DNA from 3 places in the Thalassotalea coralli genome. Region 1 is predicted to be linked to each of the others. Evidence: predicted binding sites of a transcription regulator. Region 1 holds the regulator's gene; each other region holds the start of a gene.

The links. Region 1 encodes FliA, which starts transcription of late flagellar genes. Its sites were predicted from a motif close to CTAAAGNTNNNNNNNNNNNNGCCGATA; they were not measured.
Region 2: ACOB80_RS04895 (flagellar protein MotY) is a predicted target of FliA. The motif match lies at 1,462-1,488, and genes of this name have one in related genera.
Region 3: pomA (flagellar motor protein PomA) is a predicted target of FliA. The motif match lies at 1,948-1,974, and genes of this name have one in related genera.

The regions. Positions count from the first base shown of each region.
Region 1 covers NZ_JBVVBK010000001.1:362,634-365,893, forward strand. The annotation lists gene flhF (flagellar biosynthesis GTPase FlhF) at 1-20, shown strand, start outside; gene ACOB80_RS01575 (MinD/ParA family protein) at 48-890, shown strand; gene ACOB80_RS01580 (RNA polymerase sigma factor FliA) at 907-1,629, shown strand; gene cheY (chemotaxis response regulator CheY) at 1,676-2,059, shown strand; gene ACOB80_RS01590 (protein phosphatase CheZ) at 2,087-2,830, shown strand; gene ACOB80_RS01595 (chemotaxis protein CheA) at 2,844-3,260, shown strand, end outside.
Region 2 covers NZ_JBVVBK010000001.1:1,107,542-1,110,801, reverse strand. The annotation lists gene rrtA (rhombosortase) at 1-474, shown strand, start outside; gene ACOB80_RS04895 (flagellar protein MotY) at 561-1,427, opposite strand; gene rnt (ribonuclease T) at 1,616-2,335, shown strand; gene ACOB80_RS04885 (hypothetical protein) at 2,304-2,663, opposite strand; gene ACOB80_RS04880 (outer membrane lipoprotein) at 2,806-3,260, opposite strand, start outside.
Region 3 covers NZ_JBVVBK010000004.1:154,678-157,937, reverse strand. The annotation lists gene ACOB80_RS11710 (flagellar motor protein MotB) at 1-933, opposite strand, end outside; gene pomA (flagellar motor protein PomA) at 946-1,710, opposite strand; gene xseB (exodeoxyribonuclease VII small subunit) at 2,087-2,332, shown strand; gene ispA ((2E,6E)-farnesyl diphosphate synthase) at 2,332-3,222, shown strand; gene dxs (1-deoxy-D-xylulose-5-phosphate synthase) at 3,243-3,260, shown strand, end outside.

The sequences.
Region 1 (3,260 bases):
CTTATGCAGTAGGTATGTAGCAGTTCCCCCTTGTTAGAGTAGAATGAATGATAGATCAAGCGAGTGGCTTAAGAAAAATGCAGCAACAGAATCAAATTAAAGTCATAGCAGTTTCAGGTGGAAAAGGTGGTGTCGGTAAGACCAATGTATCGTTAAACACCTCAATAGCCTTGGCACAAATGGGTAAACGTGTGCTAGTGCTAGATGCCGATTTAGGTTTGGCAAATGTTGATGTGATGTTAGGTCTACGTGTTAAAAAGAATTTGTCTCACGTTATGTCTGGTGAATGTGAATTAGACGACATCATTATCGAAGGGCCGGCAGGTATAAAAATTATTCCAGCAACCTCTGGAACTCAGTCTATGGTAGATTTAACGCCATCTGAGCATGCTGGGTTAATTCGAGCATTCAGTGACATGCAAACAAAATTTGATGTGCTTATCGTCGATACAGCGGCGGGTATTTCAGATATGGTGTTGAGTTTTGCAAGAGCTGCACAAGATGTACTTTTAGTCGTTTGTGACGAACCAACATCCATAACTGACTGTTATGCATTAATGAAGTTGTTGAGTCGCGATCATGAAGTTTTTAAATTTAAAGTAGTCGCCAATATGGTGCGAAGCCCAAAAGAAGGGCAACAGCTATTTGGTAAGCTTGCGAAAGTGTCTGATCGATTCCTCGATGTGGCGCTGGAATTAGTTGGCGTGATTCCCTTTGATGAAAATATTCGAAAATCAGTGAGAAAACAGCAAGCCATTGTTGAAGCGTTTCCAGACTCTCCTGCCTCTCGTGCATTCAAAGCATTGGCAAGTAAAGTAGCAAAATGGCCGATCCCTAGCCAAGCGTCTGGACATTTAGAGTTTTTCATTGAACAGCTAATTGAAAGTTAGTTAACGAGAATTCCCTATTTTGGTTAAAGCAACTACGTACAGTTCACATATCGACAAAGGTGCTTTGCTTGAACAGCATAGTGCTTTGGTGAAAAGGATCGCTTATCACCTGCTTGCTCGACTTCCTGCGAGTGTTATCGTTGACGATTTGATCCAGTCGGGCATGATCGGCTTATTAGAGGCTGCTAATAATTTTGACCAAACCAAAGGTGCTAGTTTTGAAACCTTTGCCGGCATCCGCATTCGCGGGGCAATGCTAGATGAAATTCGCCGTGGAGACTGGACTCCACGCTCAGTTCACAAAAATAGCCGCATGGTAACTGAAGCCATAAGTACCCTTGAAGCAGAGTTAGGTCGCGATGTTTCTGATGCTGAAGTGGCTGAAAAACTTGATATTTCCTTAGGTGAATACCATCATATTCTTAATGAAGTAAATTGTGGGAAAATTATTGGCATTGATGACCTAGGTATTAGCGAAGATGCTATTGCAGGGTTTGAAGATAAAAATAATGATGATCCGTATCAAGATATAGAACAAGTAATCTTTAAAAAATCGTTAACAGAGTGCATTACTACTTTACCAGAGCGAGAAGCTTTAGTACTGTCACTATATTACGATGAAGAATTAAACTTAAGAGAGATTGGCCAAGTACTCGATGTTAGCGAGTCTAGAGTCAGTCAAATACATAGCCAAGCGTTACATCGATTAAAAGCGCGTATGCAATCTTGGCAAAGTTAAGTACAATATTAATAGAAGCATTTTAAATAAGTCCCTGGAGGGTGCCTTGGATAAAAATATGAAAGTACTTGTTGTTGATGACTTTTCAACGATGAGACGTATCGTAAAAAACTTATTACGTGATTTAGGTTTCACTAATATTCAAGAAGCCGATGATGGTAGTACGGCGTTACCTATGCTTAAGGAAGGCGATTTTGATTTTGTTGTGACAGACTGGAACATGCCAGGTATGCAAGGCATCGATTTGTTAAAAGCAATTCGTGCAGATGCAAGCCTTTCTCATATACCAGTATTAATGGTTACAGCGGAAGCGAAAAAAGAGCAGATTGTTATGGCAGCTCAAGCGGGTGTTAACGGTTATATCGTTAAGCCATTTACTGCAGCGACGTTGAAAACTAAGTTAGATAAAATTTTCGAACGTTTAGCATAAGCCATTTTGTCTGTATAAGGACCTTGGATGAGTATAAGTAACGGTGTCCATGTATCGTTGGAACAAGCCAAAATGTTGGTGGAGTATTTGGAGACTGGCCAGCAAGATAAAGCTGATGAGCTAATTGCTGAGATTCAGAACCCAATTAACTCTGAATTGTTTGCTGAAATAGGTAAGTTAACTCGTCAATTACATGACTCGTTAATGAACTTTCAGTTAGATTCTCGCCTTAATGATCTTGCTACTGCAGACATTCCGGATGCAAAGGAGCGCCTGAATTATGTTATTAGCCGTACTGAAGATGCGGCTAATAAAACGATGGATGCGGTCGAATCTATCTTTCCCGTGGTCGATAAAATTCAAGAGCAGATAAGTACCGTAAAACCGCTTTGGTCCAAGTTAATGCATAACGATCTCAATGTGGGAGAGTTTAAAGCGTTATGTAAAGACATTGATATCTTGCTCAAAACAACTGATGAAGAAACTACGCGAATGCACGGTCTAATGACCGATGTGCTCATGGCTCAAGATTTCCAAGATTTAACCGGTCAAGTTATTCGCAAAGTTATAGATCTTGTACGTGAAGTTGAAGATAGTTTAATTAATATGCTGACAGCGTTTGGTGTAAACCAAGATGATGTCAGACAAAAAGGTACTCCGACACTAGGAGAAAATCTAGTTGAAGGGCCAATTGTAAATACAGAAGAAAGAGATGATGTTGTCGCCGATCAGGACGATGTCGATGATTTATTGTCGAGTTTAGGTTTTTAATAGGAGTTGCTTGATGTCTTATGAAGCAGATGAAGAAATTCTTCAGGACTTTTTAATTGAAGCTGGTGAAATACTCGAGAGCTTATCAGAGCAACTTGTTGAGCTAGAGAATGATCCAGACAATGCTGATCTGCTCAATGCTATTTTCCGTGGATTTCATACGGTTAAAGGTGGCGCAGGCTTTCTATCATTAACTGAACTTGTGGATGTGTGTCATGGCGCAGAGAACATATTTGACATCTTGCGTAATGGTCAGCGCTCTGTAACTCCTGAATTAATGGATGTAATTTTACAAGGATTGGACACCATTAATGATATGTTCGCCTTGGTACAAGCGAGAGAACAATTAACGCCAGCAGATCCTGCTTTGTTAGAAGAGCTTCATCGCTTGTCTGTTCCTGAAGGTGCTGAAGCACCAGCAGCGCCGGTT
Region 2 (3,260 bases), 740 kb from region 1:
CCAGTCGCAACAAAAGAATGGTGGCGAACACTAACAGCCCATGTTTTCCATACTAACGACGTACATTTGGCCTTAAACCTAGCGGCACTCGTGCTACTAAGTTTTATTCATAAACAATTTTATCGCACTACTAGCATTGCTTTACTCTTCATTGTCAGTGCCGCTTTCGTCGGTGTTGGAATTCATGTGTTTACGCCAGAAATGGAACGTTATGTAGGACTCTCAGGTATTCTCCATGGTTTTTTTGTTTGGGGTGCACTAAAGGACATCAGTGTAGGTGAAAAAACCGGTTACCTGTTGCTAGGAGGAGTAATAATAAAACTCATCTACGAGCAATTGGCAGGACCAAATCAAGAATTAATGAACTTAATAGAAGCAAACGTAGCCATTGATGCTCACGTTTATGGTGCGGTTGCTGGTTTGTTTTATTTCGTCATTACCGTGCTGTTAAGTCGTTTCAAAGACAGAGAATAGCAAAGTAAGCAATTTCTCTTGATGTTTGTCTCGATCAAAAAAAGCGCCAACGGCGCTTTTCTTAACTTAAATTTTTCAGTTATTTTTTAAGGCTTATCCATTCGAATAACAACACGTCTGTTCTTAGCTCGACCTAAAACGGTTTGGTTCGAGGCAATGTGTCGTTTCTCTCCGTAGCCACTTGCTTCAATGCGACTTGGTTCAACACCACTATCAATAAAATACTGTCTAATTTTGTTAGCACGCTTTTCAGATGTTTTTTGGTTAATATTACGAGCACCATAACTGTCAGTAAAGCCGTCAATTAACACTAAATCTAATTCTTGATCCAACATCAAATATTCTTTGATCATTGCGATTCTTCGCTTAGACGCTTTGGTAAAATCATCCGAGCCAAATTCGAAATTTAAAACCGTATAAGAGATATCTTCAAAGCTGTAGTTAAGTAAATTTCCTACACACGATACAAAGTCTCTATAAGCTTTATGAAATTTAGAAGAAGACAAGGCTACCGACACTTTATCTTGATCGTTGTACCAGTCGTCATAGTAAAAGGTTGGGTTCATGCCCTTTTCCAACTCAGACAACATAGTCCAAGCAACTTTCTTGGATAAATCTGGTGAAAATTGTTTATATAACTTCATGTCAGCCAATACACGACCAGATTTTCCAGGTCGCCAATTCGGCGCGACACTTTTCACTTGTGCTAATGAGTAGCTATCAGGCAACATCAACATATCAAGCTCAAACATCATATTAGTATTACGGTTCGCTGTTGATACGAACTTAGCTTCGCCGTAATTCGGAATTTGATGCGACAGTGTACAAGCTAGTCTTGAGTTATCAGTCATTTGCCATTTAGAGCTAGCAATTTCAGCTTGATATTGCCTCATCCCAGCGTGAGAAGAGGTTACAGTTAGCGCAAGAAGAGTAGTTAACAATACTTTTTTCATAGTCACTGAACAATTTTTATTGGCGTGTTAACAGTATCGGCACAATTAACAGTTACTTTAACATTAATTATAGGCAAGAAAACTATTTTCTCATTTAATAGTAACGAGCAGATGTTCACTGGCGATGTTTTTTGACATAATAGCCGCCCTTAAACAAACAAATAGTAAAGCTGCAGTAAAGTAATACAATGACTGATATTCAGAACCAAGCCACGCCTTCTCACGTTTATAACTTTTCAGATAGATTCCGTGGTTATTTTCCAGTAGTCGTTGACGTTGAAACAGCAGGTTTCAACGCGAAAACCGATGCTCTTCTTGAACTGGCAGCAACTACACTAAATTACGATGAAAACACTGGGTTATTTTCTTTAGACCAAACCATTCACTTTAACATTGAACCGTTTGAAGGCGCTAATTTAGAGCCAGCAGCACTAGAGTTTACAGGGATTGACCCAACAAATCCTTTACGTGGAGCGGTAAGCGAAGAGGAAGCGTTAAAAGAAACCTTTAAAATGATCCGAAAGAAGATGAAAGCTGCGGGTTGTAAGCGAGCTGTTATGGTAGCCCATAATGCAGCATTTGATTTGGGTTTTGTTAACGCAGCAACGGAGCGATGCTCTATTAAACGCTCACCATTTCATCCATTTGTAAGTTTTGACACGACAACGCTTTCAGGGCTAGCACTTGGGCAAACAGTTTTAGCTAAAGCCTGCCAAGCAGCAGGACTATCTTTCAATAACCAAGAAGCGCATTCCGCTCTTTATGATACTGAAAAAACAGCCGAGCTGTTTTGTCATATCGTTAATAAATGGCAGTCATTAGGTGGCTGGCCTTTACCAGAATTAGATGACGCCGAAAAAAGCGATGATAATACTACTAGCGAAGTCGATTGTGGTGACGACAAGTAATATTTCTTACACCCCAAACGAGTACGCAAAAAGCTGTAAATTGATAACCACGATGATCTGTTGCCATCAGTAAAAAAATGCCCACTGCGATATAGCAATATGGTAGATATTCATACACGGCTTCAGGAAACAGCGCCGACGTTTTTCTTCTATTCGGTTTATCTTTGCGCCTAAAAGAGGAGCGCGTCACTAACACGATACAACCCGCAATATAGAAAATTGCTGAAGAAAATATAATTGGCAAGCTCTCACCGACGACTAATAGCCCACCACTCATCAAAAAATATAGGTAAGGTAAATTTTCATAAATAGGTTTAGGTAACTCCATAACACTCCATACATTTAATACCAATTTAATGTCATTGATATAACAACCACCTAAACCAAGTGTAGTTCAAATTTTATACATTTATAAAGAAGGGGCTCTCCTTTAAATTATTCAAACTCAAAGGAGTAAGGAATAGATAAGTCTAATAAGACTTATCTATTCGGACGGTATCATTGGCTAAGTATACTAAGCGCACCTGATCGCCCGATGCAAAAACCATATTAGGGTCTTGATCCTGAATGACCATATACTGCTCGCCACTCTCTACGGTAATAAGTAATTCAACCAATTGATAAATAACTTCTTGATACCTTTGCTGATTACTATCAGCAACAGAAGCGCCAATTATCGCCCCTAAAATAGTGGCAACATCTTTTCCAGAACCGCCACCAAACTGATGACCTATAGCACCGCCAATTAAAGCACCACCAAAGGTTCGCCAGCCATTCTTCTCGTCACGAATAATATCTTTACTCGTTACAATACGAACTGAATCTACCTGACCGAACAGCACTTTCTCAACTGGAACTGCCTTGTTTCGATCATAATCTGCAGCGAAGCTTAGCGAACTAAAAAGAAGTAAAATTAACGAAGCGA
Region 3 (3,260 bases), on a different contig from region 1:
TGAATAAGGCTCAGTTTCTTTTGGCTTACCTTGGCTAATTGCAATTTCAACGCGTCGATTACGGCGACGGTTCAAATTGTTATTGTTAGGTACTAAAGGTTTACCATCGGCATGACCAGCCACAGTCATCCGTGATTGATCAAAGCCATCAACTTTTACCAACTCATGAGCAATAGCCACAGCACGCTTACTTGATAAATCCCAGTTAGAACTAAACAGTTCTGAGCTAATACCTTGGTTATCGGTATGACCTGACACCATGATTTCGCCAGGAATAGTATTTAATAACTCACCAATTTCACGGATGATAGGTCGAAACTTAGGTTGCAGAAAGGCTGAGCCTGAAGGAAAGGAGCCGTTCTCGCGAATGCGAATAATCACCTGTTGTCCAAGCTGCTCTAATTCTATCGCACCATCTTGAATTTGCTGTTCTAACTGCTCCGCAATTTTCTTAACAAGTTCATTTACTTGCTCTTGCGACGCTTGTTCTAATTCATCACTGGCTTTTTGACGCGCTTGAGCTGACATTTCATCGGCGGTACTTTGTGATTGACCACCACGTTCTGTACCACGTTGCTCTTGGCGACCACCTGCGGAAGTTTCATCACCCGCTTGGAATTCAAGCATCTGTTGTGTCATTTCAACGGTTTGTTGCTGAATCACTTCAATCGGCGTTGGCTCAGGCTTACCTGGGCGGAACTCTTGCGCAATGATACTGGTGCCTTTTGGAATGTCTTTTACCTCTATTTTATTCTGAACACCAAAAGCAAACTTCATGGAACCCGCAATTTGCTTAAACTTTAAAACGTCCATTTCAGAGAATGACAATAATAGAACGAAGAAACACATCAACAGAGACATTAAGTCAGCGAACGTCCCCATCCATGGCGGTAGGCCGGGCGGTGGACATTTACACTCTGGAGGATTAGCCATAATGTGTTCCTTCTATTCCTCAGTCGTATCGATTGTTCGCTTACTCTCTGGTAAATAGTTTTTCAGCAAGCCTTCAATTACACGAGGATTCTGCCCATCTTGAATACCTAAAACAGCATCTAAGATCAGCTCTTGGTTCATTTTCTCTTCAGCCATACGTAGCTTTAGCTTGTTGGCAATTGGAATAGCGATAACGTTCGCTAAGAAAGCACCATAAAGTGTTGTTAATAGTGCAACCGCCATCGCAGGGCCGATTGCCTTTGGGTCATCCATGTTTGATAACATGGCAACAAGACCAACTAGTGTACCTATCATCCCCATTGCAGGAGCGATATCGGCAAGTGCAGACAAAATACTAATGCCTGTTTCGTGGCGTTCGGTCGTTAAATTGATATCTTTTTGTAGCGTACTACGCACAACGTCAGCGTCGTGACCATCTACCAACATATCAACGCCTTTTTGCATAAAAGCATTTGATATTTCAGCTTCTTCTAGTGCAAGGAAGCCACCTTTACGAGCCGCATCAGCCATTTCTACCGATTTCTCAATAAGCTCTTCAGGCTTTTCAATTTTGAACATAAAGGCTTTACCGATAATTTTACCCACTCCGAGGAACTGGCCTAAATTAAAGTTAGCAAGTACAACAAATAAAGAACCACCAATAACGATTAGTACAGACTTTCCATCGATAAACATGTTGATGTCACCAGCCATAATCATCGCTAGAACCACCAAACCAATAGCACCTACAACACCTAGTAAGCTCGCTAAATCCACAAATACCTCCGAAAACCTGCTTTATGTTCTATTTTATTATTGATAATAACCAATAGTTGCATATCGCGCGACAGCAATTCACGCTTATTTTATCGACTAAAAGAGTTTAGCTTACCTTCGGCTTTAACAGACCCATTATTCGCTTAAATTCGTTACTTTGGTCTTAACACTCTTTTTAAATTGCGCAAAATGAAACAGCAATTAATTCAATTAGTCTTTTATATTCTATGTTAATATTATCGTCCGAATGTTCAATAACTTAACTTATTTATAGCGATTATTTGATTTTAATCGTGGAATCAGCAGTTGTTGACCAAACCTTTAAGCTAAGGTACCTTGCGCGGTATTCTAATAAATTGACTCAAATGAGACGCTCGTGGCCCGTAAAAAAATAGAAAATTTATCCTTCGAAGAAGCGTTAAAAGAACTTGAAATGATCGTAAATGGCTTAGAAAGCGGCGAACTTCCGTTGGAAGAGTCTATGGCACTATTCGAGCGCGGCCTGTCACTGAGTCAAGTAAGCCAAGAAAAGCTTAAAGACGCAGAGCAAAAAGTTCAGATTCTTATGCAACGTCACCAATCAGCGCAACTCACTCCTTTTGATAACAACGAGGATGCATAGTGACTCGTTTGTCAGACTTACCTGATTTGCAAGAGCGCGTTAATCAATACTTAACGAACAAATTAGATAGCTTAACTGTTAACGATCCTAAGTTGCTAGAAGCAATGCGATACGGGCTTCTTATCGGCGGCAAACGTATGCGTCCTTATTTAGCATATACGACGGGTAAAGCGCTTAATGTATCGCTACAAGACATAGATGGCATTGCAGCGGCGCTAGAATGCATCCACGCTTATTCTTTATTACATGACGACTTACCTGCCATGGACGATGACGATTTACGTCGTGGTCAGCCTACTTGCCATAAAGCCTTCGATGAGGCTACCGCGATTTTAGCTGGCGATAGTTTGCAAACACTTGCGTTTGATATTTTAGCAAATCACCCTTTTTCCAAGCATATTGCGACTAAGCAAATTAAACTTGTCCAGCACTTAGTTACCGCCAGTGGTTACCAAGGAATGTGTGGTGGACAAGCAATGGATTTGGCTGCAACAGATAAAGAAATATCTCTAGAGCAATTAGAGCAGTTACACGCGTTAAAAACAGGCGCTTTATTAGAAGCAAGTGTCTTGATGGCCTCAGAGTGCGCTGAAAACATTACCAAAGAGCAGCAATCGGCACTGATAGAATTCGCAAAGTGCGTTGGTTTAGCGTATCAAGTAAGAGACGATATCATCGATATAACCTCTAGTGAAGAAGAGCTCGGAAAGCCTGCTGGCTCTGACCTTGCCGCGAATAAAAGTACTTACCCTGCATTATTAGGTTTACAAGGCGCTCAACAAAAAGCTGACGACTTGTATAAACAAGCGCTTCAAGCTTTGCACACTTTGCCTTACAATACTCAGAATTTGGCTGATTTTGCCACCTTTATTATTCAACGGACCAGTTAAGCGTCACTGATTTAACAATTATGACTATAAACCTAAAC